3 regions of the Kocuria sp. UCD-OTCP genome follow, and region 2 is predicted to be linked to each of the others. Evidence: riboswitches for the same ligand, from Rfam matches in the RefSeq annotation. Region 2 holds a riboswitch; each other region holds the start of a gene.

Region 1 (11,264 bases), on a different contig from region 2:
CCCGGGCCGGGCGGTGCGGAGCCGGGCGCCGGGGCCTCCGGAGCCGCCACCGGCTCCCGGACCGCGGTGTCAGCGCCCGGGTCGGCCTGCGCGGCGCCGGCCTGGGCGGCGAGCTCCGCGAACCGGCGCTGCTTCTCGAGCAGCTCGGGGTCCGCCGGGCCGGCGCCGGCCTCCTCGAGCTCGCGGGCGCGCTCGGCCAGCTCGCGCTGCAGACGGGCCAGCCGCCGCGGCCCGAGGGGCTTGACGGGGCGGACCGGCACGCCGTCCCCCCCGAGGTCGATGATGGGCGCCGGTCCGGAGGGCGGCGGCGCCGGGGCCCGGTCGGGGTCCGGTGCGGCGCCGTCCCGCACGTCGTCCTCGCCGGCCATCAGGGTGCCTTCGCCGAGACGCCGCGGGCGCCGACGTGGTCCGTCGTCGTCCCGTCCTCGGGTCCGAGGTAGAGGCCGTACTTGTTGATGTACTGCACCACGCCGTCGGGCACGAGGTACCAAACGGGCTTGTGCTCGGCCACGCGGGCGCGGCAGTCCGTGGAGGAGATCGCCATCGCGGGCACCTCGAGCAGGTTCACGCCGCTGGAGCCCACGGGCGCGGCCAGGTCGTGGCCCGGCCGGGTGACGCCGACGAAGTGGGCGAGCTGCCAGAGCTCCTCGGCGCCCTTCCACGTCAGGATCTCCGCCATGACGTCCGCGCCCGTGATGAAGAACAGGTCCGCCTCCGGGCGCTGCCGCTTCAGGTCCCGCAGGGTGTCGACCGTGAACGTGGGACCGTCGCGCTCGATGTCCACCCGGCTGACCGTGAACCGCGGGTTGGAGGCCGTGGCGATCACCGTCATGAGGTAGCGGTGCTCCGCGGGGCTCACCGCCCCGGCGGCCTTCTGCCAGGGGTGCCCGGTCGGGACGAACACGACCTCGTCGAGGTCGAACTCCCCCGCCACCTCGGACGCGGCCACGAGGTGGCCGTGGTGGATGGGGTCGAACGTCCCGCCCATGACGCCGAGCCGGGTGCGGCCCGGCCTCCGGGGCGGGACGGCCGTGGCCGTCAGGGGCAGGCCCCGGGTCCGGGCGGCGGTGTCCTGCGGAGCGGTCGTCACGACGATGGGGTTCCCCGGCTCAGCCGTGGCGCTTGGCCGCGTACTCGTCGAGCATGGCTCGCTCGTCCGCGGGCAGGTCGGCGGGGTCCTGGTGCTGGCCGACCTCCGGGCTGAGGCCCCGGTTCGCGAAGGAGAGCGTCACCACCATGAGGCCGATCAGCACGACGAACACGGAGGCGCCCCAGACCCACGGGGGAACTCCGGCCTCGGCGGCGGCGTGCCCGCCCTCGGCGGCTGCGAGGACGGTGGTGACGGTCTGCTGGAACATGGGGATCCCTTCTGTCGCCGGCGTGGCGGCGGGTGGTCGGTGGACGGCCCTGCCGCCTCGGCCGGCTGGCCCGGACGGCTCTCATCGTACTGAATCCGCGGCGGGCCCGCCGCGTCCGGGGCTCAGGCGCGGACGTGCCCGTCGCCCTGGACGATCCACTTCGTGGTGGTCAGCTCCTCCAGGCCCATGGGTCCGCGCGCGTGCATCTTCTGGGTGGAGATGCCGATCTCGGCGCCGAGACCCAGCTGGCCCCCGTCGGTGAAGCGGGTGGAGGCGTTGACCATGACCGCGGCGGCGTCGATCTCGGCGACGAACCGCTCGGCGGAGGCGAGGTCGTTGGTCACGATCGCCTCGGTGTGCCGGGTGGACCACCGGTCGATGTGCTGGAGCGCCTCGTCCAGGGAGTCCACCACCTTCACGGCCAGGTCCATGGACAGGTATTCGGTGCCCCAGTCCTCGTCGGTGGCGCGCAGGTGGTGGCTGCCGGCCGGCAGCAGGGCCTCGGCCCGCTCGTCCACGTGCAGCGTGACGCCGGCCCGGTCGAGGGCCGCGAGCACGGCGGCCCCGTGCTCGAAGCCGCGGTGCAGCAGGAGCGTCTCCGTGGTGTTGCACGTGCTCGTGCGGTGGGTCTTGGAGTTGACGACCACGTCCACGGCCATCTTCTTCGACGCCGAGTGGTCGACGAAGAGGTGGACGTTGCCCTCGCCGGTCTCGATGACGGGGACCTTGGCGTTCTGGACGACGGACTGGATCAGACCGTGCCCGCCGCGCGGGATGAGGACGTCGACCTTCCCGCGGGCCGCCATGAGCGCGTTCGCGCCCTCGCGGCCGTACTCGTCGACGCTCTGGACGCAGTCCACGGGCAGCTTCACGTCGGCCAGGGAGTCCCGGATGATGCCCACGAGGGCCCGGTTGGACTCCTCCGCGGCCGAGCCGCCGCGCAGCAGCACCGCGTTGCCGGACTTCAGGGCGATCCCGGCGATGTCCACGGTGACGTTGGGGCGGGCCTCGTAGATGGCGCCGACCACGCCCATCGGCACGCGCACCTGGCGCATCCGCAGGCCGTTGGGCAGGGTGCTGCCGCGGACGAACCCGCCCACGGGGTCGGGCAGCGCGGCGAGCTCGCGCAGGCTCTCGGCCAGGCCGGTGATCCGCTCGGCGTCCAGCTTGAGCCGGTCCAGGAGGGCGGTGGAGGTCCCGTTCACGCGGCCGCGCTCGAGGTCCTTGGCGTTCGCGGCGAGCACCACGTCCTGCTTGCGCTCGATGCGGTCGGCGATGGCGAGCAGCGCCCGGTCCTTCCAGGCCCGGGTGGCGCGGCCCAGGACGCGGGCGGAGTCCCGGGCGTCGTCGGCCATCGCGGCGACGCCGGCGACGGGGTCCTCCCCGAAGGTGGCGATGACGCCGGTGTCGGTCACGACCGCCTTGCCGGTCGTGCGGGTGGCTTCGTCGGTGGTCACGGAATCGTGTGCGGCGGAAGTCATTTCTTCAGTTTAGTCCGTGCGCCGCGGGCGCGCAGGACCACGAGGTTGTCCACGTGCACGAGCTCCCGGCTGTAGTCGTCCCCGAGCTCCTCCGCCAGCACGGAGGTGGACTTGCCGAGCATCGGCGGGATCTCGTCCGAGGAGTAGTTGCTGAGCCCGTGGGCGATCTCCTTGCCCTCCTCGTCCCGCAGCGAGACGGGCTCCCCCGCCTCGAAGGTCCCGGACACGCCGGTGACCCCGGCGGCCAGCAGCGAGTTGCGGTCGCGGATCGCCTCGACGGCGCCAGGGTCGAGGGTCAGGGAGCCCTTGATGTCCGCGAGGTGGGCCAGCCACAGCAGCCGGACGTTGCGCCGCCCGCCGGAGGTCGCGAACCAGGTGCCGACGTCCTCGCCGTCCAGGGCGCGGGTGATGTTCTGGGCCGAGGTGACGAGCGCGGGGATGCCCGAGGCCGCGGCGATCCGGGCCGCCTGGACCTTGGTGACCATGCCGCCGGAGCCGACGCCGGCGCGGCCGACCGACCCGATCTGCACGCCCTCGAGGTCCTTGATGGGGTCGTTCACCACCGGGATCCGCTCCCCGCCCTTGCGGGGGTCCATGGTGTAGAGGGCGTCGACGTCGGAGAGCAGCAGCAGGACGTCGGCCTTGATGAGGTGGGCGATCAGGGCGGCGATCCGGTCGTTGTCGCCGAACTTGATCTCCTGGCTGGACACGGCGTCGTTCTCGTTGACGATGGGCAGCACGCCGAAGTCCAGGAGCCGTTCGATCTGGCGGTGGGTGTTCTTGTAGTGGCTGCGCCGCATCAGGTCCTCGGCGGTGACCAGCACCTGGCCCACCGTGACGCCGTAGCGGGCGAAGGACTCGATGTAGCGGCCCATGAGCAGGCCCTGGCCCACGGCCGCGGCCGCCTGCTTGCCGGCCAGGTTCTTCGGCCGCCGGGACAGCCCCAGGGGCGCCAGACCGGCCGTGATGGCGCCCGAGGACACGAACACGAGCTCGATGCCGCGGGCCTTCGTCTCGCCGAGGGCGTCCACGATCATCCGCACGGCCTGCTCGTCGATCGAGCTCTCGATGGACGTCAGCGAGGACGAGCCGACCTTGACCACCACGCGATGGGCGCGCGGGATGTCCTCGCGGCGCTCGATGGGGCTGCGCCGGTTCTTGCCGCGGTTCTCGCTGCTGAGCTGGACCGCGGACTTCTCCGCGACCTCCTCGAGCTGCTCGACGTCGATCTCGTTCGTCTGCTCGTTCATCCTGGGCGTCTCCCTCGTCCGGTGGGCGTCGTCGGTGTGTCGGTCAGTCGGTGTGTCGGGTCGGTCGTCGGGTGGTGGCCTGGGGGCTCCCGGCACGTGCGGCCGCGGTCCGCCCCGCGGGCGGGCTCAGTCGTCGGTGCCGGCCGGGGCCTCGCCGCGCCGGGCGTCGACCGACTCGGTCCACACCCCGGCGGAGCGCTCGGCCTCGAGCTCGGCGCGGGCGGCGGCCTTGGCGTCCTTGCGGTCCTGGTACTGCTGGCGCTTCTGCTCGCGGGTGGGACGGTCGATGTCCGCGAAGCGCAGGTCGGTGCCGCGGGGCCCGGCCAGCAGCTCGGCGCCGCCGACCATCGTGGGCTCCCAGTCGAAGACCACGCCGTCGTCCTCGGGACCGATGAGCACGGCGTCGCCGGGCCGGGCGCCCTGCTTGAACAGCTCCGTCTCGACACCGAGCTTCGCGAGCCGGTCGGCGAGGTAGCCGACGGCCTCCTCGTTGTTGAAGTCGGTCTGCAGGATCCACCGGTCGGGCTTGTCGCCGCGCACGTGCCACAGCGGCTCGAGGTTGCGCTCCTCCCGGGTGATGGTGAACTCCGGCCCGCGCACCCCCTTGGGGCGCAGCACGACCCGCGGGGCCTCCGCCGGGGCGGGGCGGGCCGCACGGGCCTCCTGCACGACCTCGCCCATGGCGAAGGTCAGCGCCCGCAGCCCCTCGTGGGAGGCGGTGGAGATCTCGAACACGCGGTAGCCGCGGGACTCGAGCTCGGGCCGCACGAACTCGGCGAGCTCCCGGGCCTCGAGGACGTCGATCTTGTTCAGCACCACGAGCCGGGGCCGGTCGTTGAGCGGCACCGCCTGGCCGCCGTCGAGGTCGCCGTCGACGGCGTAGCCGGCGAGCTCCGCCTCGATCGTCTCGAGGTCGGAGACCGGGTCCCGCCCGGGCTCGAGGGTCGCGCAGTCGAGGACGTGCACGAGCGCGGCGCAGCGCTCGACGTGGCGGAGGAACTCCAGCCCCAGGCCCTTGCCCTCGGAGGCGCCGGGGATCAGGCCCGGGACGTCCGCCACGGTGTAGCGCACGTCCCCGGCCTCCACCACGCCGAGGTTCGGGACGAGCGTGGTGAACGGGTAGTCGGCGATCTTGGGGCGGGCGGCGCTGATCGCGGCGATCAGGCTGGACTTGCCGGCGGAGGGGTAGCCGACCAGGGCGATGTCGGCGATGGACTTCAGCTCCAGGACCACGTCCCGGGCCGAGCCCGGCGTGCCGAGGAGCGCGAAGCCGGGGGCCTTGCGCTTGACCGAGGCCAGCGCGGCGTTGCCCAGCCCGCCCTGCCCGCCGGGGGCGGCCACGAACTCGGAGCCCTGGCCCACGAGGTCGGCCAGGACGTTGCCGTCCTGGTCCTTGACCACGGTGCCGTCGGGGACGGACAGGACGAGGTCCTCGCCCTTGTGCCCGTGGCGGAGGTCGCCCTTGCCGGGTCCGCCGTTGGGGGCGGACTGGTGCGGGGCGTGGTGGTAGTTCAGCAGCGTGGTGGTCTGGCCGTCCACGCGCAGCACCACGCTGCCGCCGTCCCCCCCGTTGCCGCCGTCCGGACCGCCGAGCGGCTTGAACTTCTCGCGGCGGATGGACACGCAGCCGTGCCCGCCGGAGCCGCCGGAGACGTGCAGGACGACGCGGTCGACGAAACTGGCCACGGGGAACTCCTCTGGTTCAAGAACGGACGGGCCACGTTAAGACTGTAGAGGGCGGGCGCTGGACGCACCCACCCTCTACAGACCAAACATGGGTGGTGCGGGTCGTGACCCGCACCGGGGCCGGCAGCGCCGGCCCTGTGGACTACTCTGCGGCAGCCTGGATGTTGACGACCTTGCGGCCCCGGCGGGTGCCGAACTCGACCTGACCGGCGGCCAGGGCGAACAGGGTGTCGTCGCCACCGCGGCCGACGTTGAGGCCGGGGTGGAAGTGCGTGCCGCGCTGCCGGACGAGGATCTCGCCGGCGTTGACGGTCTGGCCGCCGAAGCGCTTCACGCCGAGGTACTGCGCGTTGGAGTCGCGACCGTTGCGAGTGGAGCTCGCGCCCTTCTTGTGTGCCATGAGGTGTGCCTACCTTCGGGTCTTTACTGGCTGGTGGAGTCTGGACGGGGACCGGGCCGGTCAGGCGTCGATGCCGGTCACCTTCACGGTGGTCAGCTCGGCACGGAAGCCCTGGCGCTTCTTGTAGCCGGTCTTGTTCTTGAACTTCTGGATGGAGATCTTGGGACCGCGGAGGTTCTCGACGATCTCGGCCGTGACCTTGACGCTCGCCAGGGTCTGGGCATCCGAGGTGATCTTGTCCCCGTCGACCAGCAGCAGGGCAGGGAGCTCGATGGTGCTGCCTGCTCCGCCGGCGACGCGGTCAAGGGTAACGAGGTCTCCGACGGAAACCTTTTCCTGGCGGCCGCCAGCGCGGACAATCGCGTACACCACTTGGGAACTCACTTCTCTCGACGTCATGTGTAAACAGTGTGGGTCGAGCGCATACCTGTCAGGACCAACGACGTTGAGACGAGCTGACGGTGACCGGCCCGTGGGACTAGGCCGAGGTCAGCGCAGGTTCGCCGCAATTCAGGAACTGCACCCGCATGTGCCGCCAGGTGGGGTGTCGAGTTTTTACACGCGCGCACCGGCAGGGCACCGAAGATCAAGACTACTCGATCCGGTCAGCGCCCGCCAACCGGCGCTCCGCCACCGGCGCGGCGAAGAAGTCCCGCTCGAGCGCGCAGGCCTCCAGGAACACCTCCCGCATCCTCGCCCGGACGTCCGCCGGGGCCGCCCGGGCGGCGTCCTCGAGCAGCCGGCGGGCCGTGCGGGTGGCCTCCTGGAACCCCTCGTCCGCGTACGTGGCCAGCCAGTCCGCGTAGGGGTGCCCGTCGGTCCCGTCGGCCGCGGCGAGCTCGTTCAGGTGGCGGCCCACGTCCGCGTAGACCCAGTAGCACGGCAGCACGGCGGCCAGGCCCACCGGGTAGGGCTCGGCGGCGGTGGCCGCGAGCAGGAACGTGGTGTAGCGCCGCGTCACCTCGCCGAGGCCGCCCCGGGCACCGCCGGCCCGGGCTCCGCCGTCCCCGGCGTGCCGCAGCCGGGCCCGGTGCAGCTGCGCCTCGGTCTCGGTGCAGGACACGGCGCCGGCGGCGAAGAACAGCCGCTGCTCCTCGTCGGGCGCCCTGGCGGCCAGCAGGGCCAGCGCCCGGCTGTAGCCGTCGAGGTACTGCAGGTCCTGGTCGAGGTAGGCGAGGAAGCGGTCCGGCTCGAGCCGGCCGTCGCCGAGGAGGCGGACGAACTCGAGCTCCTCGATCTCCCGCCGCACGGCCGCGGAGGCCTCCCACAGCTCGTCGGTGAACCGCTCCGGCGCCGTGCCCCAGCTCTCGAGGGCGTCCTGGACGTGGTGGAAGTGGTGGACGGGCCCGCTGCCGTGGCCGACCTCGAGGTCCCCGGCGGCCTCGAGGGCGCCGCGCAGCCAGTCCCGGGCGATCCGCAGGCTCCGGGGCCAGTCCCCGTGCCGGGCCTGGAGGGTGGCCAGGGCCGAGGAGAGGGAGCACCCGGTGCCGTGGGAGTTCTCGGTGGGCACGCGGGCGCCGTCGAACGCCACGAGGGGCTCGGGGGCGTCCGGGCCCACGAGCGCGTCGGGCGTCCGGTCCCCCGTGAGGTGCCCGCCCTTGACGAGCACCAGGGTGCCGTGGGCGCGGGCCACGCGGTGGCCCTGCGCGAGGGCCTCGTCCCACGACGACGCCGTGTCCTCCCCGGCGAGCACGGCGAGCTCCTGCAGGTTCGGGGTGATCAGGTCGGCGAGGCCGAGCATCGAGCGCAGGGCGTCCTCGGCCTCGCGCTCCAGCAGGCGGCCCCCGGAGGTCGCGACCATGACGGGGTCCAGGACCACGACCGGCGGCCGGTGGGTCCCGAGCCACCGGGTGACGGCCTCGATGACCGGCACGGACCCGAGCATCCCGATCTTGACGGCGTCGATCTCGACGTCCTCGGCGACCGCGTCCAGCTGTGCCGAGAGGAACTCGACCGGCGGGACGTGGATGTCGCGCACGCCCACGGTGTTCTGCACGACGACGGCGGTGACGGCGCTCATCCCGTAGCCGCCCATCGCGGCGATCGACTTGAGGTCCGCGTGCTGGCCGGCCCCGCCCGTGGGGTCGGTGCCGGCGATGGCCAGGACGCGGGGCACGCGGGCGGTCACGGGGCCACCTCCCCGGCGGGCACGGCGGTGAAGGCCCGCAGGTAGCGGGCGGCCGCGGCGGCGGGGTCCGGGTCGGCGCAGATCCCGGAGACCACGGCCAGCCCCGCGGCGCCGGCGGCGCGCAGGCCGGGGGCGTCCTCGACCCGCACCCCGCCGATGGCCAGGCAGGGCAGGGCCGTGCGGGCCGCGGCGCGGGCGAAGCCCTCGACGCCCAGCGGCTCGGGGTGGTCGGGCTTGGTGCGGGTCGCCCGCACCGCCCCGACGCCCAGGTAGTCGACCGTCCCGGCCGGCAGCGCGGCGGCGGCATCGAGCTCCTCCGCCGTGGCGGCGCTGAGGCCGAGCACGGCCTGCGGGCCGCAGATCTCCCGGGCGAGCGCCACGGGCAGGTCCGACTGGCCCACGTGCACGCCGGCCACGGGGGCGCCGGCCGCGCGGGCGGCGAGGTACACGTCGGCGCGGTCGTCCACGAGCACGGGCACCTCCCGGCCCACGCGCTCGGCCACGGCCGTCAGCAGGGCGACGAGCTCGCGGACCGGGGCGTCCTTCTCCCGCACCTGGACCATGGTGGCTCCCCCGCGCACGGCGGCGGCCACGACGTCCGGGACCGTCCGGGGGGCGCTCAGGGCGGTGTCCGTCACCAGGTGCAGGGCCAGGGCCGCGGGGTCGAGGCGCGGGCTCACCGGGCGACCTCCTCGCGCACGAGCTCCGCCCGGGCGGCGATCCCCTCCGGGGTGACGGCGTGCAGCCGGTCCAGCAGCGCCACGGCGAAGGAGCCGGGCCCGGCGGAGTCGGCGGCCGCGTCCTCGGCCGCCAGGGTGTACACCGTGGTGGCGGCCACCGCCGCGGCGGCCGGGTCCGTGCGCACGGCGGTGAACGCCGCCATGAGGGCGCCCAGGGCGCACCCGCCGCCGGTGATGCGGGTCAGCAGGGGCGTGCCGTGCGGCACCCGGACCACCGTGCCGTCCGGGGAGCGCACGAGGTCCACGGGCCCGGACACGGCCACCGCCGAGCCGGCCCGCTCGGCGAGCGCGGCGGCGGCGTCCCGGGCCGCGTCGACGCCGTGGGTCGCGTCCGTGCCGCGGCCGCCGGCGCCGCCGGCGAGGGCGATGACCTCGGAGGCGTTGCCGCGCACGATCGCCGGCTCGAACCCGAGCAGGTCGCGGGCCAGCGCCGTGCGCACGGGCAGGGCGCCCACCGCCACCGGGTCCAGGACCCAGGCCCGGCCCGCGCGGCGCCGGGCCCCGACGGCCTCGTAGGCGGCGCCGCGCTGCTCGGCGGTGGGCGTGCCGGTGTTGACGAGGAGGCCGTCGGCGAGCTCCGCGAAGACCCCGCCCTCGCCCTGGATGTCGGTCATCGCCGGGGACGCGCCCACGGCGAGCAGCACGTTGGCGGTGAAGTTGGTGACCACGGCGTTGGTGATGCACTGCACCAGCGGCGCCGCGGCGCGCAGGTCCGCCAGGGCCGCGGCGGCGTCCTCGGCGAGCGCGGGGTCCGGCGGCACCGGCCTCCCGGGTCCTGGTGTGCGGTCGGACGGGGGTACGGCATCGCGCATCTGCGACATCCCTTCGCTAGTACTGGCTAGATCAGGTTCGACGGGTGTGTTCTCAGCCGCTCGTGCGGCACCCCGTGTCTGGTGTCCTGCCAGTCTAGTCGTCGTGCGGGAGTCGGCACGGACCCCGCACGGGATCAGAACATGCCGTTGGCGTGGGCCATCCGCTCGGGCACCGGCTGCGCGACGCCCCAGTGCTCCACGATCCGGCCGTCGTCGAGGCGCCAGAGGTCGTAGCAGGCGACCGTTCCGGTGGATCCTCCGTCGCGGCTCCCTCCGGGAACGGCCTCCGCGACGGTCAGCACGAAGTTCCCCTCGCCGACCACGCGGCGCAGCCGCTGGTACGCGGGCTGCGGGCCGTCCGGCGTGCCGCCGGTGTGCTCGGTGCAGCCCCGGAGGCTCATGTGGTCCTGGACGGCGTGGCGGTCGCCCCCGACGAGGGCGGCCTCGACCCACTCGGCGGCGATGCGCTTGTTGTCCTGCGTCCGCTCGTGGTCCGTGACCGCGACGGGACCGTCGAGCTGGGGGCGGGCGCCGTCGGGGCCCGTGCGCAGGGGCTCGAGGACGTCCCAGTGCTCGGCGATCCGTCCGTCCTCCACCCGGAAGACGTCGAAGCCGACCAGCGGCTCCGGACCGAGCCCTTCGTACACCGAGTGGACGGCCACCGTCCCGTGGTCGTCGAGCATCCGGACCATGTCCACGCGGAAGTCCTCGGGCATGCTCTGCACGAACTGCCTGAGACCCTCGCGCCCGTCCGGCGCGAGCGGCGAGTGCTGGACGAAGTCCTCCGTGTAGTGACGGTCCACGGCCGACGGATCCCGGTGGACGAACAGTTCCGTGCCGGTGGTGCGGATGGTGTCTGCACTGGTCATGGCGATGCTCCCTGGAACGGGCGGCCGCTCTCCCGGCGGACGGGACGGCGGCCCCGGGTGTGCTGTGGTGCGCACCACGGTACGCCGCCGCGCGGAGGGCGGGCAGGCCGGGGCGGTCCGTGACGGTCCGCGACGACGGAGGACCCCGACCGTGCCGGTCGGGGTCCTCCGTGGTGCTGCTCGGCGGGGCGGGTCAGCCCCGGTCGGCGGGCCGGCCGCTGGTGAGGTCCTCGGCCTTGACGCCGACGCCGACGACGGTCGGCGCCCGGCGGGAGGGGTCCTCCGGGGCGCGCTGGGCGACGGTCCTCGCCTCGTGCCGGGCGCCCTCCGCGGCGGCCGCCCGGCCGGCGGTCACCTCGGCCTCGCCGGGCCGCGCCGTCGGGGCCGAGGCCCGCCGGGAGCGCCGCCGGGGCCGCTCGGGCTCGACGTCCGCCTGCTCCGCGGCAACCGCCGAGGCGGGAGCGGGCGCCTGCCTTTTCGAAGCACTTTTTGCTGCTGGCCGACCATGCCGCCGACCAGGGCGTTGACCGCCACCAGGAG
Region 2 (8,298 bases):
CGAGGGTGGTGAGGACGAAGTTGCGCTTGCGGAACAGGTGCATCGGGATGATGGGCTCGGCGGTGCGCCGCTCCACGGCCACGAACGCCGCGGCGGCCACGAGCGTCCCGGCGATCAGCCCGAGGATCACGGGGTCGGTCCAGGCGTACTTGCCGCCGCCCCAGGTGGCGAACAGGACCAGGCAGGTCGTGGCCACGGCCAGCAGCACCATGCCGCCGATGTCCAGGCGCGGCCGGCCGCTGTGCCGGGGCAGCTTGAGGAACAGGACGGCCCCGGCAAGCGCGAGCAGGCCGAGCGGGATGTTGATCCAGAAGACCCAGCGCCAGCCGGGGCCCTCGGTGAAGAACCCGCCGAGCAGCGGGCCGGCCACCGAGGACACCGCGAACACCCCGCCCATGACGCCCATGTACTTGCCGCGCTCCCGGGCCGGGACCACGTCGGCGATGGCGGCCTGGGAGAGGATGATCAGCCCGCCGCCGCCGAGACCCTGGATCGCGCGGGCCGCGATGAGGACCTCGATGGTGCCGGCGAGCGCGCCGACCACGGAGCCGGCCATGAACACCAGGATCGCGCCCAGGAGCAGGGGCTTGCGGCCCATCAGGTCCCCGAGCTTGCCGTACACGGGCATCATGATCGTCGAGGCCAGGATGTAGGCCGTGATCACCCACAGCATCTCGTCGACCCCGTTGAGCTCGCCCACGATCGTGGGCAGCGCCGTGCTGAGGACGGTCTGGTTCAGCGCGGCCAGCAGCATGGAGAGCATCAGGCCGACGAAGAGCAGCGCGAGGTGCCGGGAGCCGGAGCCCGGTTCGGCGCGGTGGGCGGGAGTGCGGGTCATGAGAGCTTCTCCTGGAGACGGTGGAGGAGGGAGAGCGCCGACTCATGGTCCTCGGTCGGCAGGCCGTGCGCCGGGGAGTAGCTATCGGCGGTGATGGCGAAGCGCAGCGGGACGCCGCCGAGCAGGACCAGCATCCGGGCGACCTCGTCCACGCGGTGCTCCCCGATCCCGGCCGACCACGCGGGGTCCCGGGCCAGCAGCTCCGCGAGGGTGTGGCGCACCAGGGCCTCGGCCTCGAGCATCAGCTCGTGCCGGCGGCGGCCCAGGCTCGGGTGGTCCTGCAGCAGCCTCCGGCGCCGCTCGGCGTCCCGTCCCGCGTAGGCGCTGCGGGAGACGGCCAGCAGCAGGCGCGAGACCTGGCCCAGCAGGTCGTGCTCGAGGGAGAAGCCGTCCAGCAGCTCGGGGTCCAGCGAGGGGGCCCGCATGCCCAGGACGGCGTCCTCCTTGGCGGGGAAGTAGTTGAAGAAGGTCCGCGGGGAGACGCCGGCCGCCGCGGCCACGGCCTCCACCGTGGTGCCCTCGACCCCGTGCCGCACCGCGAGGGCGGCGGCCGCCTCGTGGATCGCGGACCAGGTCTCGGCCTTCTTGCGGGCGCGCAGGGTGGGAGGGAGGTCGGCATTCATGCCCAAATTTTTGCACTTCTGCAAGTTTTGCACAACTGCAATATCTGCCCGGCCCGCCCGGCGGCGCCGGGCGGGCCCTCCGGCTCAGTCCTTCAGGGGGTCGTGGCCCCAGTTCATCAGGGAGTAGCGCCACCGGGTCTCGCGCACGTCCCCGTCGGGGCGCTGGGCCAGGTGGCGGTGGACGTAGCCGACCACCTTGCGCATGTGCTCGTGGTCGGCCTCGGTGCGCTCGCCCTTCGGCTTCTGCAGGATCTCCACGATCCGGCGCCCGGAGCGGTGGCCCACCGACTCCCCGCCGTCGTCCTGGCCCACCGAGGTGGACTCGTCGGTGTCCAGCCACGTCGACAGCTGCTTTGCGGTCATGTTGACGGCCTCGTCGAAGTCCTTGCCGGTGCTGTCGTCCTTCTCACCCATGCCCTGCTCCTCGCTCTCGGACCGGGCGGCCGCCGTGTCGCCGCACGCCCTCCGTGCCCGGGCACCCCGGGCACGAGGCCCAACCTACCGGCGGGCCGGGGTGCCGGCGAGCACCCGCGGGCGTCGAGCACGGCGCCGCCGGCGAGTGGGTGCGGACGCGGCGCCCGGCCGGGGCTACGCCGCGACGCCCACCTGGATCAGGGTGTTCCAGGGGTCCTCGAAGCGCAGCACGGCGCCGTCGTGCCGGGTGGGGATCCGGTGGTCCGCGAGCCGGGACGCCAGGGCCGCGACGTCGTCGGCGTCCGGCAGGTCGATGTTGACCTGGCCCAGCCCCAGCGAGGCCGCCCGCGGGCCGGCCCCGGCGCTCTGCCAGGTGTTGAGCGCGATGTGGTGGTGGTAGCCGCCGGCGGCGATGAACAGGGCGGAGCCGATGTCGCTCATCACTTCGAAGCCCAGCACGTCCACGTAGAACTGCCGGCCCAGCGGGATGTCACCCACCTGCAGGTGCACGTGGCCCAGGGTGGCCGGCGGCGCCGGGGGCCGCCCGCCCTGCTCGGCCAGGTGCTCCTGGAGGAACCCGTTCGGGTCCAGCGGGTTGGAGGCCAGGGTCAGCAGGCCGGTGGGCTCTCGCCGCCACGTGTCGCGGGGGCGGTCCGTGTAGAGCTCCACCCCGTTGCCCTCGGGGTCGTCGAAGTAGAAGGCCTGACTGTAGAGGTGGTCGGCGCTGCCGGTGAAGGAGCGGGGCGCCACGGTCGCCACGGACGCGAGCGCCGCGGCCAGGGCCGGCTCGTCGTCGAAGACCACCGCGGTGTGGAACAGGCCGGCCTGCCCGCGGCGGGCCGGCGGGAGCTCCTTGACCTGGCGCAGCCGCACGACCGTCCGGCCGTCCCGGCCCAGGACCGCGGTGTCCCCGGCGTGGGCGAGCACGTCGAGGGTGACGGCGTCCGAGTAGTAGGCGACCATCGTGTCCAGGTCGGAGACCAGCAGCTCCACCGCGCCCATCCGGGTGTCCGCGGACAGCAGGTCCTCGGCGGGGCGCTTCGTCAGGCTCTGGGGAGCGGGGTTCTGGGGAAAGATCGGCATCGCGGGGTTCTCCGTCGGCAGGGGCGGCGCATTGGTTGATATGTCCCCAAGAATAGCCTCAGAAGCTTTCCGGTGCAAGTAAATGATGGTGCGGTGGGCTCAGAGGATGAAGATCAGGGCGGCGATCACCGCCAGGATGCCCAGGAAGACGAATCCCCACGCCTTGAGGTTGTCGGAGTCGTCCTCCTCGGGCTCTGCCGGGCGCGGCGGCCACCCGCCGGGGCCGGGCCCGAACACCGGCCCGGAGGCGCCCTGGGCACCGGCGCCCGGTGCTCCGGGCTGCTGGTCCCCGGGACCGTACCCGGGGGTGCCGTATCCCGGACCGCCCGGGCCGGGTGCCCCGGGTCCGGGGTGCTGGCCCGGGAACTGCCCGGGCGGCGGCGGGGCCGGGCTCGCGGGGCTCACCCCCCACTGGGGGTTCTCGGGCGAGCCCGCCGGAGGGGCGCCGGGCGGGGGTGTTCCCGGGCGGACGTCACCGTCCGCGGCCGGGCCGGCCGTGGAGGAGGATCCCGCGGTCGGACCCGGCGCCGGGGGAGCCGCCGGCGGCAGGGTCTCGCCCGAGAGCACGGGCCCGTCCTCGCGGTGGCCCCGCTCCGCCTCGTTGAGCAGGGTCACGAACTGCTCGAGCGGCTCGGACCCGTCGTGCTCCCGCGCCAGGAAGCGCTCGGCGCGGCGGCGCACCACCTTGTAGACGCGCCCGTCGTCGGGGACGCCCAGGTCCCGGGCGGCCCGGGCCACGGCCAGCGGGGGCTGCTCCGGCAGGGGGTTGGTGCCCCACTCCAGGAGCCCGGTCAGCAGCGGGCGCTCGAGCACGGCGGCCAGGGCGGCCCGGGCGCCCGGCACCCGGGTCAGCTCCAGCAGCCCGCTCGGCGGCGCGGACGGGCACCCCGGCACGTCGCTGGGCAGCCGGGCGGCGCGCTCCAGCCAGAAGGTGTCGCCGAAGAGGGTGGCGAGCAGCACGGCGGCGGCGAGCCGGTCGTCGCTCGGGGCGGCGTCCTCCGGGAGGCCCTGCTCCCAGTGCGTGCCGAGGGCGCGGCGGGCGGGCTCACCGGCCAGCCGGACGCGCAGCTGCGCGTCCTCCGGGCCGCGGGCGGTCTCCGCGGGGCGCTCCACCGCGTGCCGCACCTGGGGGTCGAGCTCGGGGTCCATGGGCCACCTCTCCGTCGTCGTCCTGCGTCCATGCTCTCAGAACGTGCTGGACGGCGGCGGGGAGCCGACGGTGAGGCGGGCGGGGGACCGCCCCGGGCTCAGGCGGGGAGCAGGCCGCGCAGCTGCCCGGCGGCGGTGCGGGGATCGGGGGCCTCGGTGACGGCGCGGACGACGACGACGCCGCGCGCCCCGGCCTCCAGCACCTGCGGGAGCCGCGGCTCGTCGATGCCGCCGATGGCGAACCACGGCACGGGCAGGACCTCCGGGTCCGCGTCCAGCCGGGCCTCCGTCAGCTCGGCGACCGCGCGGACGAACTCCAGCCCGGTGGCCGGGCGCCCCGGCTTGGTGGGCGTGGCCCAGACGGGGCCGGTGCAGAAGTAGTCGACGTCCGGGTCCGCGAGCGCCGCCGTGGCCTGTCCGAGGTCGTGGGTGGAGCGCCCGATCAGCACGTCGGGGCCCAGGAGCCGCCGGGCCTGGGCGGGGCTGAGGTCGTGCTGGCCCACGTGGAAGACGTCGGCGCCCACGAGCGCGGCGATGTCGGCGCGGTCGTTGACCGCGAACAGGGTGTCGTACTCGGCGGCCACCCGGCCCAGCAGCTCCAGCGCGGCGATCTCCTCGTCCGCGTCGATGCTCTTGTCCCGCAACTGGACGACGTCAGCGCCGCCGGCACAGACGGCGTGCAGGAAGTCCTCGAGGTCGCCCCGGTCCCGGCGGGCGTCCGTGCACACGTACAGCCGGGCGGCGAGGAGTCTGGCCGTCCGGGTCTCTCGCAGGGAGGACTCGGCGGGGGCGGAGGCATCACGGGTAGGCTGGGTCACACGCTGATGATAGGTCAGCGGTTCTGCGGGAGCCCCACCGGGGGCTGAGAGGGCGTCCAGCGCCGACCGCCACACCTGATGCGGGTCATGCCGCCGGAGGAAAGGACGTTCCCTGTGACTGCCGCGCACCCCGCCCCCACGACCGCGCCCCACCCGCTGGTCGACCGGCCCGAGCACGTCCGCGCCGACGTCGCCGTCGTCGGCGCCGGGGTGATCGGCCTGGCCACCGCCTGGGAGCTGCGCCGCCGCGGCCGCTCGGTGGTCGTGGTGGACCCCGAGCCGGGCTCCGGCGCCAGCCGCGCCGCGGCCGGGATGCTCGCCCCGGTGAGCGAGGTCCAGTACCAGCAGGAGCCCCTGTACCCCCTCATGACCGCCTCGGCCGCCGAGTACCCGGCGTTCGTGGCCGCCCTCGAGCAGGCCGCCGGCGGGACGGTGGGCCACCGGGCCACCGAGACCCTCGTGTGCGGCGTGGACGCCGCCGACCGGCAGGCCCTGACGGACCTCCGCGCGCTGCAGGGCCGCCACGGCATGACGGTGGAGGCGCTGACCCTGCGCGCCGCCCGCACCCTCGAGCCGGCCCTGAGCCCGCGGCTGTCCGCCGCGTTCCGGATCCCCGACGACCACCAGGTGGACCCGCGCCGCCTCGTGGCCGGGCTGCTCGCGGCCCTCGTCGCCCCGGAGCTCCCGGACCTCCCGGAGCCCGCCGGGCTCCCGGCCGCGCGCGACGGCGGACCGGCCCGGCTCGTCCACGACCTCGCCACGGGGCTGCGCCGCAACGCCGAGGGCGCGGCGACCGGCGTCCGCCTGGCCGGCGGCGGGATGGTCTCCGCGACCTGGACGGTCCTCGCCCCCGGCGCCGGGCTCGGCGAGCTCGAAGGGCTGCCGGAGGACTGGCACCCGCCGCTGCGGCCGGTGCACGGGGACATCCTGCGCGCCCGGGTCCCCGCCGGGGCGCCGGAGCTGCTCGAGCGCACGGTCCGCGGCCTGGTGCACGGGGTGCCCGTCTACCTGGTGCCCCGCGCCGACGGGACCGTGGTGATCGGGGCGACCTCCCGCGAGGACGACCTGACCGGTCCCAGCGCCGGCGGCGTGTTCCGGCTGCTGCGCGACGCCCAGGCGCTCGTGCCCGGCGTCGCCGACCTCGAGTTGGTCGAGGTGCTGGCCCGCGCCCGGCCCGGCACCCCGGACGACATCCCGTACTTCGGCCGGGTCCGCGACCCGGACGGCTCGCCGGTGCCGGGGCTCGTGGTCTCCACCGGCTACTTCCGCCACGGCGTCCTGCTCGCCCCGCTGGCCGCCCGGCTCGCCGCGCAGCTGGTGGCCGGCGGGACCGGAGCCGATCCGGCCGCCGACGCCGAGCACCTCGCCGCCACCGACCCGCACCGCTTCGACCGCCCCGTCGAGGCCCGTCGAGGGGATCCCGCGCCGGCCGCCGCCGGGCCCGGGCCCCGGAGCAGGAGCACCCGATGACCGCCATCACCCTCAACGGCCGCCCGCACCGCGTGGCGGCGGAGGCGACCGTCGTCGACCTCGTCGCCGAGACCGTCGGCCGCCCCCTGGGCCCCGACGGCGCCCCGCTGGACGGCGGGCGCCTCGGCGTGGCCGTGGCCGTGGACGCCGCGGTCGTACCCCGCAGCCGCTGGCGGCGGACCCCCGTGGCGGAGGGCCAGTCCATCGAGATCATCACCGCCGTCCAGGGAGGCTGACGTGACCGCCCCGCACCCCGACCCCCTCGTGCTCGACGGCATCGAGCTGAGCTCCCGGCTGATCATGGGCACCGGCGGCCTGAGCTCGCTGCACACCCTGGAGCAGGCGCTGCTGGCCTCCGGCACCGAGCTGACCACCGTGGCCCTGCGCCGCTACGCCCCCGGCCAGGGCGACTCCCTCTTCGCGCTGCTCGAGCGCAACGACATCCGGATCCTGCCCAACACCGCCGGGTGCTACACCGCCCGGGACGCGCTGCTGACCGCCGAGCTCGGCCGGGAGGCCCTCGAGACCGACTGGGTCAAGCTCGAGGTCATCGCGGACGAGGACACGCTGCTGCCCGACGTGGTGGAGCTCCTCGACGCCACCGAGCAGCTCGTGGCCCGCGGCTTCAAGGTCTTCGCCTACACCTCCGACGACCCGGCCCTCGCCCGCCGGCTCGAGGACCTGGGCGCGGCCGCGGTGATGCCCCTGGGCGCCCCCATCGGCACCGGGCTGGGCATCCTCAATCCGCACAACATCGAGCTCATCGCCTCCCGGGCGTCCGTCCCCGTGGTGCTCGACGCCGGGATCGGCACCGCCTCCGAGGCCGCCCTGGCCATGGAGCTGGGCTGCGACGCCGTGCTGCTGGCCAGCGCCGTCACCCGCGCCCAGGACCCGGTGGCGATGGCCACCGCGATGCGCCACGCCGTGCTCGCCGGCCGGCTCGCCGCCGGTGCCGGGCGCATCCCGGCCCGCCGCCACGCCCAGGCGTCCTCGTCGATGGCCGGGCGGATCGACACGGACGCCGCCGGTGCCGGGCGGGCCGACGGGTCGTCCGCCGGCTCCTCAGTCGGCCCGGCGGACGTGCCGCGCGGGGACTGGGCGCCCGTGGGGGAGCGGCCGTGAGCCCGCTGCCCCCGCTCGTGGAGCCCGGCCCCGAACTGACCCGCGAGGAGCTCGAGCGCTACGCCCGGCACCTGACCCTGCCCGGGATCGGGACCCGCGGCCAGCGGCGGCTGCGGAACGCCCGCGTGCTCGTCGTCGGCGCCGGGGGGCTCGGGTCCCCGGCCCTGCAGTACCTCGCCGCGGCGGGGGTCGGGACCCTCGGGATCGTCGACGACGACGTGGTGGCGGTCTCCAACCTGCAGCGCCAGGTGGTGCACACGACCGCCGACGTCGGCCGCCCCAAGTCCGTCTCCGCCGCCGAGGCCGTCACCGCGCTCAACCCGCTGGTGGAGGTCCGCACCCACCCCGTCCGGCTGGACGCGGACAACGCCGTGGACATCCTCGGCGGGTACGACCTGGTCCTGGACGGCGCCGACAACTTCGCGACCCGCTACGTGGTCAGCGACGCCGCCGCCCTGACCGGCACGCCTTGCGTGTGGGGCTCCATCCTGCGCTTCGAGGGGCAGGTCAGCGTCTTCTGGGCCGGGCACGGGCCCACCTACCGGGACCTCTACCCCGAGGCCCCGCCGGACGGCGAGGTGCCCAGCTGCGCCGAGGGCGGGGTCTTCGGCATGCTCCCCGCCACCGTCGGCGCGGTCATGGTCACCGAGGCCGTCAAGCTCGTCACCGGCACCGGGGAGCCCCTGCTCGGGCGGGTGCTGCTGCACGACGCGCTGGCGATGACCTGGCGCGAGATGCGGCTCACCCCGGATCCCGACGCCGCCCCGGTCACCGCGGTGGC
Region 3 (11,264 bases), on a different contig from region 2:
GCGGAGACGTGCACGATGCCGTTGGCGTCGATGTCGAAGGTGACCTCGATCTGCGGCATCCCGCGCGGGGCGGGGGCGATGCCGGTCAGCTCGAAGGTGCCCAGGTTCTTGTTGTCCCGGGTGAACTGGCGCTCGCCCTGGAAGACCTGGATGGACACGGACGGCTGGTTGTCCTCGGCGGTGGTGAAGGTCTCGGACCGCTTGGTGGGGATCGCCGTGTTGCGCTCGATGAGCTTGGTCATCACGCCGCCCTTGGTCTCGATGCCCAGCGACAGCGGGGTCACGTCGATCAGCAGCACGTCCTTGCGGTCGCCCTTGAGCACGCCCGCCTGGATCGCGGCGCCGACGGCGACGACCTCGTCCGGGTTCACGCCCTTGTTGGGCTCCTTGCCGGCCAGGCGCTGGACGGTCTCCGCGACGGCGGGCATGCGGGTCGAGCCGCCCACCAGCACCACGTGGTCGATGTCGGACACGGAGATGCCGGCCTCGGCGATGACGTCCTTGAACGGCTTCTCGGTGCGCTCGAGCAGGTCCCGGGTGAGCTCCTCGAACTTGGCGCGGGTGAGGCGCTCGTCCAGGTGCACCGGGCCCTCGGGGGTCACGGACAGGTACTGCAGGGAGATGCTGGTGCTGGTCGCGGAGGACAGCTCCTTCTTGGCCTGCTCCGCGGTCTCCTTCAGGCGCTGCAGGGCGATCTTGTCCTTGGACAGGTCCGCGCCGGTCTTCGACTTCACCTGCGCCAGCAGCCAGTCGACCACGCGCTGGTCCCAGTCGTCGCCGCCGAGGCGGTTGTCGCCGGCGGTCGAGCGGACCTGGATGGTGGAGAAGTCGTCCTCGTCCTTGCCGACCTCCAGCAGGGAGACGTCGAAGGTGCCGCCGCCGAGGTCGAAGACCAGGATGAGCTCGTCCTCCTTGCCCTTCTCCAGGCCGTAGGCGAGCGCCGCGGCGGTGGGCTCGTTGACGATGCGCAGCACGTTCATGCCGGCGATCTCACCGGCCTCCTTGGTGGCCTGGCGCTCGGCGTCGTTGAAGTACGCCGGGACGGTGATCACGGCGTCGGTGACCTTGTCGCCGAGGTAGGACTCGGCGTCGGTCTTGAGCTTCATCAGGATGCGCGCCGAGATCTCCTGCGGCGTGTACTTCTTGCCGTCGATGTCGGTGGACCACCCGGTGCCCATGTGGCGCTTCACCGAGGCGATCGTGCGGTCCACGTTGGTGACGGCCTGGCGCTTGGCGATGTCGCCCACCAGGGTCTCGCCGTCCTTGGAGAAGGCGACGACGGACGGCGTGGTCCGGTTGCCCTCGGCGTTGGCGATGACGGTGGGCTCGCCGCCCTCCAGCACGGACACCACGGAGTTGGTGGTGCCGAGGTCGATTCCTACTGCACGAGACATGGACGTGTTCTCCTTCGGGTCGAGCTGAACCGGGCGGGCCGTACCGGCCCCGTTGGGGTCCCGGAGGTCTCAGTTCTTGAGTTTTCCTGGCTCAAGTCTGCCACGTGAGCCGCTGATGTCAACTTAAGTTGAGCCACATCGACTCAACCCGGGGTGCCGGGGATGTGAGACGCCGCGCACTCCCTCCCGCTGGGTCGGGACGTCGGATACCGTGGAGTGTTTGTGCCCGTTCCCGCGGGCCACCGCCACACCCCCGGGTCCGCCCCGCACGTCACCGCACGCACCGACACGACACCGCACGCACCCCGACACCTCAGGAGCCACCGTGAGCACTACGCCACCCCATTCGCCGCATCCGTCCAGTGAGGCCGACGGCTCCCGCCGGCCGAAGCCGCGGGAGGTGCTGCGCGAGATCAACTACCCGCACGGCATCCACCCCGCCCTCGTCCCCGGCATCGCCGTCGAGGACCAGAAGCTGAACTACGGCACGGACAAGGTGGTCTTCACCGTCACCGCCGCGCTGATCGTGGGGTTCATCGCCTGGGGCGTGCTCTCCACCGAGTCCCTGACGGCCGCCTCCACCGCGGCCCTGGGCTGGGTGACCGGCAACACCGGGTGGTTCTTCACCGCCCTGTCCACGGCCGCCGTGCTGTTCATGCTCGTGGTCGGCTTCACCCGGACCGGGCGGATCCCCCTGGGCATGGACGACGAGAAGCCCGAGTACTCCTTCTTCTCGTGGCTCGCCATGCTCTTCGCCGCCGGCATGGGCATCGGCCTGATGTTCTACGGCGCCTCCGAGCCGCTGAGCCACTTCGGCGCGGGCGTCCCCGGCTTCGGGGCGGAACCCGGCTCCGAGGAGATGACCGTCTACGCCCTCGTCCAGACCGCCTTCCACTGGGGTCTCAACCCCTGGGCCATGTACGCCGTGGTCGGCGCGGCCGTCGCGTACGGCGCCTACCGGCGCGGACGCTCCCCGCTCATCAGCCGGATCTTCGTGCCGCTGATCGGCCAGCGGCGCGCCGAGGGCGGCCTGGGCCGGCTCATCGACGTGTTCGCCATCTTCGCGACCCTCTTCGGCACCGCCGCCTCGCTCGGGATCGGCGCGCTGCAGATCTCCCGGGGCCTCGAGATCGTCGCCGGCTGGGGACCGCTCGGCAACGGCGGGCTCATCGCGATCATCGCCGTCCTCACCGCCGCCTTCGTGGTCTCCGCGGTCTCCGGCGTGGCCCGCGGCATCCGCTACCTCTCCAACACGAACCTGCTGCTGGCGTTCCTGCTCGCCCTGTTCGTGTTCGTGGCCGGGCCCACTGTCCTGATCCTGGACCTGGTCCCCGCCGTGTTCAGCACCTACCTGCAGGAGTACCTCTGGATGACCGGGCAGACCGGCGGCTGGGGCGAGGACGCCACCACCTTCGCCGGCGGCTGGACCGTCTTCTACTGGGCCTGGTGGCTGTCCTGGTCCCCGTTCGTCGGGATGTTCATCGCCAAGATCTCCCGCGGCCGCACGCTGCGCCAGTTCGTGACCGTGGTGCTCGTGGTCCCCTCCTCCATGTGCGTGCTCTGGTTCGTGGTCATCGGCGGCACGTCCATGTACCTGCAGCGCACCGGGACCGACCTGGCCGCCGCGGGCGGCCAGGAGGCCGCGCTGTTCGGCATGCTCGACGCCCTACCCTTCGGCGCGATCACGTCGGTGCTCGCCATGGTCGTCATCGGCATCTTCTTCGTGACCAGCGCGGACTCCGCGTCCATCGTCATGGGCACGCTGTCCCAGCGGGGCCAGCCGGAGCCGAACCGGCCGATCGTCGTGTTCTGGGGCTTGTGCCTCGGCGGCATCGCAACGGTCATGATGCTCGTGGGCGGCGACGACGCCCTGACCGGGATGCAGAACCTCGTGACCGTCTCGGCCCTGCCGTTCGCGGTGATCGTCGCCTTCCTCATGGTCGCCTTCTACAAGGACCTGCGCAGCGACCCCGCCACGATCCGCCACGCGTTCGCCCTCACGGCGGTGCGCAAGGCCGTGATCCACGGCATCGAGGAGCACGGCGACGACTTCGCCCTGCAGGTGGAGCACGCCCCCGGGGCCCGTGCCGCCGGCGAGACGTTCGACTCGCACGACCCGGCCGTCACGGACTGGTACCGACGGGTCGACGAGAACGGCGAGGAGATCGACCTCGCCGCGGAGACCGGTTCGAGCTCCGGCCAGCAGGCCGACCAGGAGCCGGAGCGCCCGGACGCCGGTCAGGAACGACTGGACCCGGACGAGCAGCGACCGCTCGACCCGACCGTCCGCCGGCCCTGACCGGACCCGCGCCGTGCGGCCGTCGCCCCTCGGGGCGGCGGCCGCACTTCTCGTGCCGGGACCGGACGGCTTAGACTGCGCGCTATGTATTCGATCGTGGCCGTGTGCACCGGCAACATCTGCCGCTCGCCCATGGCGGAGTTCGCCCTGCGCCGCGCCTTCGAGGCCGCAGGACTGGCCGGGCGCGTGCGGATCGACTCGGCCGGCGTCAGCGACGAGGAGCTCGGCAACCCCGTGGACCCCCGCGCCGGCGACCTCCTGCGCCGCGAGGGGCTCGACGCCTCCGCGCACGCGGCGCAGGTCTTCGACCCCGTCCGCTTCGGCGACCGGGACCTCGTACTCGCGCTGGACGTGGTGCACTGGCAGCGCCTGCGGGCGCTCGCACCGGACCGCTCCGCCGCCGCCAAGGTGCGGCTGCTGCGGGAGTTCGACCCCGCCGTCGAAGATCTCGAGCACGGCGACCTGGGGATCTACGACCCCTGGTACGGGGGGCCCGAGGACTTCGAGTCCACCTGGGGCATGATCGACGCCGCCGTGCCGGGCGTGGTCCGCGCCGTCGCCCGGGAGCTCGGCGCCGACCGGGGATCCGCTCAGGACGCTGGGCGCGCGTGATCGACATCGAGCTCGAGCTGGATCCGGCGCTCGCGGCGGCCCACCCCGCCGGCACCAACCTGGCGCGGCTGCTCCCCTCCCCCACCCGCCGCCCCTACCTCATCGGCATCGACGGGCGTTCGGGGGCCGGCAAGACCAGCCTCGCCGAGCAGCTCGCCGCGGTGCTGCGCCCGGTGCGGGACGTGACGCTCTTCCACCTCGAGGACCTCTACCCGGGCTGGGACGGGCTCGGCCCCGGCCGCCGCACCTACGTGGACGAGGTCCTCACGCCCCTCGACCAGGGCCGGGACGCCGAGTGGAGCGCCTGGGACTGGGTCACCGGCTCCCCGGGGACCCCGCGGCTGACCCGTGTGGCGGAGGTCGTGATCCTGGAGGGCGTCGGCGCGTGCAGCGCCGAGGCCCGGGAGCTGCTGGACGTCTCCGTGTGGGTCGAGCTGCCCACCGCCCTGCGCTACGACCGCGCGCTGAGCCGTGACGGCTCCTACTACGCCGAGCACTGGGACCGCTGGGCCGCCCAGGAGGACGCCTACCTGGCGGAGGACCACGTCTGGGAACAGGTGGACATCCTGCACCCCGGCCCGGTCTGCTGAGCCCCGCGGCCGCACCGACAGGAGGATCCGTGACCAGCACCGTCGTCGTCCTCGACGCCGCCCACCCGGAGGGCGTCCTCGCCGATCCGTCCGTTCCGCTCGTGCGGATCGACGACCAGGGGCTCACCCGGGGGGACGGCGTCTTCGAGACCATGCGCGCCGTCGACGGGCTCGTGCAGAAGTTCGAGGCCCACCACCAGCGGCTGTCGGCCTCCGCGCGGCTGGCGCAGCTGCCCGTGCCGTCGGCGCGGGACGTGCGCGGGGCGGTGGAGCTGGCGCTCGCTCACGCCGCCCCCGGCGGGGACGGCGGTCTGGGGGCCGAGCACGCCGTCAAGGTGGTGATCAGCCGCGGCACCCCGGCGGACGGCCCGTGGTCCTGGATCGTGGTGAGCCCCGTGCCGGAGACGACGTTCCGGCAGCGCCGGGACGGCGTGACCGCGGTGCTGCTGCCGCGCGGCCACGACCCCGCCCAGGACGCCGGGTACCCGTGGCTGCTCCCGGGGGCCAAGACGCTCTCCTACGCGATCAACATGGCCGCCCTGCGCCACGCCCGCTCCCTCGGCGCGGACGAGGCGGTCTTCACCACGGAGGGGCGCAGGGTCCTGGAGGGCGCGACGTCCTCCGTGGTCTGCGCCCGGGTGCGCGTCGGCCGCCGCACCCTGCTGACGCCGGAGCCCTCGCACGGGATCCTGCCGGGCACCACGCAGGCCAAGATCTTCGCCGCCGCCCGCCGGGACGGCTGGGAGCTCGGCTACGGGCCCCTGTACCCGGCGGACCTCATGGAGGCCGACGCCGTGTGGCTGGTCTCCAGCGTCCGGCTCGCGGTGCCGGTGCGCCGGCTCGACCACCAGCCGCTGCCGGTGGACCCGGACCTGACGAAGCTCGTCACGAGCTGGGTCCAGCAGGCCTGATCCTTCGCTCAGGCCCAGATGAACCGGTGCGTCCCGAGCAGGACGGACACCGCCGGGCCCGCCGCGGCGGCCGCAGCGCAGCCCGTGAGGACCGCCGCGTCCCGCCAGGAGTACCCCGGGACGCGGGCCCACGTGCGCGGACCCGCACCGAAGCCGCGGGCCTCCATGGTGACCGACAGCCGGGTGGCCCGTCGCAGGGACTGCACCAGCAGCGTGAAGGCCTGGCCGCCGAACTCCCGCAGCGCGCCCACCGGACCGTGCCCGGACCCCGCCCCGCGCGCCCGCCGCGCCATCGCCAGGGTGGCCCACTCGGAGACCATCACCCCCACCAGCCGCAGCGCGGCCAGGGACGCGAGCACGAAGCGGGCCGGCAGGCGCAGCGTCTGGGCGAGGCCGTCGGCGAGGTCCGTGGGATCCGTGGTGAGTACCAGCATCAGCCCGGGCAGCGCCAGCGCCAGCCCGCGCAGGGCGATCGCCGCCCCTGCGGCCACCGAGCCGGACGAGATCCCGGTGACCCCCAGGTCGAGCAGCACCGGCCCGGAGTCCTCGGCGAGCAGGGCCGTGCCCCACCCGCTCACGAGTGCCGCCACGACCACCGGCCACGCCCGGCGCAGCAGCGCGAGCGGGCGCTGACCGGCCAGCGCCAGCAGCAGCACCTCGCCCAGCAGCACGGTCCCCGACGTCACGGGGTCCGCGCTGAGCAGCAGCACCACGGTCAGCAGCAGCGCCCCGGCCAGCTTGACCACCGCGTTCGTGCGCCCCAGCAGCGAGGTCCGGGCCGACGGCGCGATCGCGGCGGCGCTCACCGGACGGGCTCCCGCCGGACGGGGACGACCCGCACCGCGCCGGCCCCCGGCGCCGCCGGAGCGGCCGGGGCACTCCCTGCCGCGGCCCCGGACCGCACGGCAGGAGCAGCCGCGGTCTTCCCCGCCGCGGACGCGGACCGCACGACAGGAACGGCCGGCGCCCCTCCCGCCGCCGGTGCCGTGCGAGCGGCGCGGCCCCGCTCGCTCGGGGTGCCCAGCGCCAGCACCTCGGCGCCGAGCGCCCGCACGAAGTCCTCGTCGTGGGTCACGGCGAGGACCGACGTGCCGGCGTCGACGAGCTCCACGAGCAGGTCCACGAGCTCCGCCCACGTCAGGGCGTCCTGACCGAACGTCGGCTCGTCGAGCACCAGCACGTCCGGGTCCGTGGCGAGCACCGTGGCCACGGACAGCCGCCGCTTCTCGCCCCCGGAGAGGGTGAACGGGTTGGCGTCGGCCAGGTGCGAGAGCCGCAGCCGGCGGAGCAGTTCGTCCGTGCGGCGCTCCCGCTCGGCCACCGGCGTGCCGGCCAGCCGGGGGCCGAGCTCGAGCTCGGCCCGCACGGTGGCCCGCAGGAACTGGTGCTCGGGCTCCTGGAAGACCGTCCCCACGCGGGCCACGAGCTCCCGGCCGCTCCACTCGAGCGGGTCGGGGCCCGCGCCGCGGTCGAGGACCGGGTGGGCCCGCACGGTGCCGCGCACGGGGGCGAGCAGACCCGCCAGCGTCAGCGCGAGCGTGGACTTGCCGGCGCCGTTGGGCCCGGTCAGCGCGAGCGCGCGGCCGCGGCGCAGGGTCAGCTCCACGCCGGCCACCGCCGTGGGGAGGTCCCGGCCCGCGGCGGCGTCGTCCACCGGGCGGCCGCGACGCCGCGCCCGCCGCCGGGCGCGCAGCTGCCGCGCCGACGGCTGGCTGCGCGAGACGCCCAGACCGGTGGCGCTCAGCAGCGGTGCGCCGTCCGCCCCGGAGCCGGCGGCCCGGGTTCCGGCGGGACCCCCGGCGGGATGTGCACCGGAGGAGCCTGCACGGGGATCCGCGGCGGGGCGAGCGGGCGCACGCGTGGCCGGCACCCGGCCGGGCACCCACACCCCCGCGCCGCTGAGCTCGTCGGCCGCGGCGCCGAGCACCCGGCCCGGCGCGCCGTCGTGGGTGATGCTCCCGTCCCGGCCGAGCACGACGACGCGGTCCACGACCTCGGCCCACACGGCGACACGGTGCTCCACGACCACGAGCGTGGCGCCGCTGCGGTCGAGGCAGGACACCACGGCGTCGCGGACCTGCCGCACGCCGGCGGGGTCCAGGTTGGCGGTCGGCTCGTCGAGCAGCAGCACCCCCGGGCTCATGGCCACGGCGCCCGCGAGCGCCAGGCGCTGCTTCTGCCCGCCGGACAGGGCCGCGGTGGAGTGGTCGAGGGGGAGGTCCAGCCCCACGTCGTCGAGCCCCGCGCGCACCCGCGGCCAGATCTGCTCCCGGGGCACCGCGAGGTTCTCGAGGCCGAAGGCGGTGTCGTCCCCGATCCGGGACAGCACCACCTGGGACTCGGGGTCCTGCTGCACGAGCCCGGCCCGGCCGCGCGCCTGCTCCGGCGGCATGCCGTCGAGCAGCAGCTCGCCGGAGGCGGACTGCCCGTCGTCGTCGTGGAGGACTCCCGCCAGGGCGTGCAGGAGGGTGGACTTGCCCGCCCCGCTGGGTCCCAGCAGGAGCACGCGCTCCCCCGGCTCGACCACGAGGTCCAGGCCGCGCAGCGCCGCCGCGTCCCGCCCGGGGTGGTGCCAGCCGAAGCCGCGGGCCTCGACCCGGGCCCCGCGGCCGGCGGGCACCACGGGGTCCGGGGTCGTGGGAGCCGTCATCGCCGCACGGCCCGCCCCGACGCGAGGCCCTGCAGCACGCCGGTGGCCGCGAGGGCCCGCACCACGGCCTGCATCAGCAGGCCCGCGAGCACCGCCCCGGAGACGGCCGTCAGGACCACGTAGACCACCTGGTGGCTCAGCGCCCACTCGTAGTTGTAGACGATGTTCTCGTGGACGCCGAGGAAGATCCCGCTCACGGCGCCCGCCACGGCCGCCACGAGGGCGTCGAACCGGCGGTACCGGAAGGCGGCGAAGGCCAGTTCCGCACCGATGCCCTGGACGAGACCGGAGAGCACGACCAGCAGACCGAAGTGGGTGCCCAGGAAGCTCTCGATCACGGCGGCGAGCAGCTCGCAGAACAGCGCGGCGCCGGGCTTGCGGATGATCAGCCCGCCGAGCACGCCGGCCACGAGCCAGCCGCCGGCGATCAGCCCTACGGCGGGCGGGTAGGCGACCGCGGCCGTGCCGACCACGGGGTAGAGCAGGTTCGACCACGCCCAGAAGACGACCGCGCACACGGCGGCGAGGACGGCGGCCACGACGATGTCGACGACGCGCCAGGACGACGCGCGGGACGTGCCGGGGCGGCGGGCGGGGCGGTGGGTGGTGGTGTTCACGGTGGATTCCTCCTGGGCTCAGCGAGCCGTCGGTGCCAGGAGGGGACGGGGTTCCGCGGGCCGCGCCGGTGGCGCGTTCCCGGGGAAGCACCCCTGAGATGCTCGACTCCCTTCGCCGGTGCTAACCGGAGCAGGTTCGAGGGTCTGCGGCGATCCGCACTCTCAGCGCCGCGCCGGTCTCACCGGCGGGGCGCTCCCCTGTCGTTCAGTGGCACCGAGTCTACCTCTCCCCCGCCCGCCCCGTGCACTGCCGGCGCACGGCCGGTGAACGACGCAGGGGCCCGTCCGGCCGGACACCGGTGCGGTGTCCGGCCGGACGGGCCCCTGAGCGAGGTGCTCGCCGGGCCTCAGACCTCGGCCTGGCTCGAGGCCTTGGGGTTCGTCCGCGGCCTGTTCTCCATCTTCGCGATCTGGCGGGAGATGCCGACCTTGATGACGGTGCCCACGAGACCGGTGACGAGCGACCAGATGATGATGCCCGTCCAGGCCTCGTCCGGGTCCGGGTTCTTGGCGGGGGGCGGGTCGCCGGTGATGCGCGTCCACGCCGCGCCGAGCACCTTGTGCGAGAGCGCCACGCCGCCGAGCGAGAGGCCGGTGCCCACGAGTTCGAGGACCTTGGTGTTCATGGAGTGCTGCTCCTTGTCGTCCGAGGGGGACGCGGGTGCGCCCTGTCGATCCTGCCCAGCCTAACGCGTCCCCGGCGATCCGTCAGTCTGCTGTCCGTCCGCCCGCCGGCCGTCCGGGCTCGGCACCGGCGGTCCCGCGGCGACGCCCTCCGCGGAGCCCTCCGCCCCGCCCTCCGCGGCGCGGTTGAGGACCTTCTGCAGGTCGTCCTGGGTCAGCGTGGTCCGGTTCAGGTGCTTGGTGCGGTACGTCGAGCGTCCCACCATGTGCGCCGAGACGGGCACGGTGAGCAGCTGGAAGATCCAGCCGAGGGCGATGAGCGGGATCATGACGGGTTCGCGGTTCTCGAGGGCGACTGCCGTGAGCATGAGGAGCAGCCCGAAGACCTGGGGCTTGGTGCCGGCGTGCATGCGCGTCAGGAGGTCCGGGAAGCGGACCAGGCCGATCCCTGCGGCGAGGGACATGAGCGCGCCGACCACGAGGCACACGGCCGCGGCGGCGTCCAGGACAGTGTCCAGCACGGCGCTCACCGCCCGTGCTCGGCGGTCTGGGTGGCGAAGCGCGCCACCGTCACGGAGCCGATGAACCCGACCAGCGAGACGATCACCATGAGGATCAGGTTGTTGAGGTGGCCGTGGTAGGCCATGTCCACGGCGAGGGCGGCCGCGACGATGGCCAGCAGCACGTCCGTGGCCACCACGCGGTCCAGCAGGGAGGGGCCCTTGGCGAGGCGGTAGAGGGTGCCCGCGGCGGCCGCGCTGAGCAGCACGGCCGCGACGGCCACGGCGATCTGCATCACGGGTGGTCCTCCTCGTGGGTGTCGGTGGGGGTGGATCCCGGGGCGTCCGCCGGGGACCCGGTGGGCACCTCGTCCCGGCGGCGGCCCACGATCTGCAGGCTCGCGGTGATCGGCGAGCTGAGCGCGGCGCTGTCCGGCCGGTCCGTGCCGGAGGCCCGTCCGCCGCCCCGCTCGGCCCGCAGGGCGGCGAGCTCCTCCGGGGTGCCCATGATCCGGATCCAGGCCGCCTCCACCCGGAGGGCGGACCGGCGGAAGTCCTCGGCCTCCTGAGCGCTGCGGACGTTGAGCGCGTGGAAGTACAGCGTGCCGGAGGCCCGGTCCACCTCCACCACGAGCGAGCCCGGGATCAGGGTCATGGTGTGGCCGGTGGCCGTCAGGAGCAGGTCGGAGCGCGTGCGCAGCTGGACGCCGACCACGGCGTTGCGCGCGCGCGGGCCCACGAGGATCGCAATGAGCATCACCTCGAAGCTCGCCTTGGCGACCTGCCACACGAACGTCACGGCGAAGAGGGCGAACTGGAACGGGTTGAACCGGCCGGACAGATGGACGGGCGGCAGGTAGAGCACCCAGGTGACGAGCAGGGCCAGGACCAGTCCGACCAGCAGGTTGCCGGGGCCGAAGTCGCCCCAGAGGGCGCCCCACACCACCACGAGCCACACCAGCAGCGGCAGCTCGACGAGCAGGGAATTCTTGGGGCGGGTCACGGGGCCTCCTCCACGACGGGCCGCGGCGCGGACGCGGGGTCCAGCACGGCCTCGACGTAGCGCT

The links. Region 2 has a riboswitch for thiamine pyrophosphate ahead of H488_RS20330 (FAD-dependent oxidoreductase). Riboswitches for the same ligand answer to the same signal wherever they lie in the genome.
Region 1: linked by a shared signal. The riboswitch ahead of thiM (hydroxyethylthiazole kinase) and the one ahead of H488_RS20330 (FAD-dependent oxidoreductase) in region 2 are both predicted to bind thiamine pyrophosphate.
Region 3: linked by a shared signal. The riboswitch ahead of H488_RS23725 (ECF transporter S component) and the one ahead of H488_RS20330 (FAD-dependent oxidoreductase) in region 2 are both predicted to bind thiamine pyrophosphate.

Annotation. Positions count from the first base shown of each region.
Region 1 covers NZ_KB714682.1:32,633-43,896, reverse strand. The annotation lists gene H488_RS33465 (hypothetical protein) at 1-368, opposite strand, end outside; gene nadD (nicotinate-nucleotide adenylyltransferase) at 368-1,048, opposite strand; gene H488_RS33455 (hypothetical protein) at 1,110-1,358, opposite strand; gene H488_RS33450 (glutamate-5-semialdehyde dehydrogenase) at 1,481-2,839, opposite strand; gene proB (glutamate 5-kinase) at 2,836-4,089, opposite strand; gene obgE (GTPase ObgE) at 4,216-5,775, opposite strand; gene rpmA (50S ribosomal protein L27) at 5,918-6,175, opposite strand; gene rplU (50S ribosomal protein L21) at 6,236-6,547, opposite strand; gene H488_RS33425 (bifunctional hydroxymethylpyrimidine kinase/phosphomethylpyrimidine kinase) at 6,768-8,303, opposite strand; gene thiE (thiamine phosphate synthase) at 8,300-8,983, opposite strand; gene thiM (hydroxyethylthiazole kinase) at 8,980-9,804, opposite strand; TPP riboswitch at 9,847-9,940, opposite strand; gene H488_RS33410 (nuclear transport factor 2 family protein) at 9,990-10,724, opposite strand; gene H488_RS37525 (hypothetical protein) at 10,918-11,079, opposite strand; gene H488_RS38120 (Rne/Rng family ribonuclease) at 11,076-11,264, opposite strand, start outside.
Region 2 covers NZ_AOSQ01000001.1:204,954-213,251, forward strand. The annotation lists gene H488_RS20300 (MDR family MFS transporter) at 1-838, opposite strand, end outside; gene H488_RS37320 (TetR family transcriptional regulator) at 835-1,461, opposite strand; gene H488_RS20310 (DUF3140 domain-containing protein) at 1,546-1,875, opposite strand; gene H488_RS20315 (VOC family protein) at 2,050-2,958, opposite strand; gene H488_RS20320 (hypothetical protein) at 3,058-4,107, opposite strand; gene thiE (thiamine phosphate synthase) at 4,206-4,925, opposite strand; TPP riboswitch at 4,941-5,044, shown strand; gene H488_RS20330 (FAD-dependent oxidoreductase) at 5,040-6,395, shown strand; gene thiS (sulfur carrier protein ThiS) at 6,392-6,631, shown strand; gene H488_RS20340 (thiazole synthase) at 6,633-7,517, shown strand; gene moeB (molybdopterin-synthase adenylyltransferase MoeB) at 7,514-8,298, shown strand, end outside.
Region 3 covers NZ_AOSQ01000011.1:74,474-85,737, forward strand. The annotation lists gene dnaK (molecular chaperone DnaK) at 1-1,394, opposite strand, end outside; gene H488_RS23695 (BCCT family transporter) at 1,720-3,693, shown strand; gene H488_RS23700 (low molecular weight protein-tyrosine-phosphatase) at 3,778-4,305, shown strand; gene H488_RS23705 (uridine kinase family protein) at 4,302-4,895, shown strand; gene H488_RS23710 (aminotransferase class IV) at 4,925-5,806, shown strand; gene H488_RS23715 (energy-coupling factor transporter transmembrane component T family protein) at 5,815-6,612, opposite strand; gene H488_RS23720 (ABC transporter ATP-binding protein) at 6,609-8,456, opposite strand; gene H488_RS23725 (ECF transporter S component) at 8,453-9,073, opposite strand; TPP riboswitch at 9,164-9,283, opposite strand; gene H488_RS23730 (DUF4235 domain-containing protein) at 9,421-9,699, opposite strand; gene mnhG (monovalent cation/H(+) antiporter subunit G) at 9,760-10,218, opposite strand; gene H488_RS23740 (monovalent cation/H+ antiporter complex subunit F) at 10,224-10,493, opposite strand; gene H488_RS38500 (Na+/H+ antiporter subunit E) at 10,493-11,200, opposite strand; partial or broken gene H488_RS0118085 (Na+/H+ antiporter subunit D) at 11,197-11,264, opposite strand, start outside.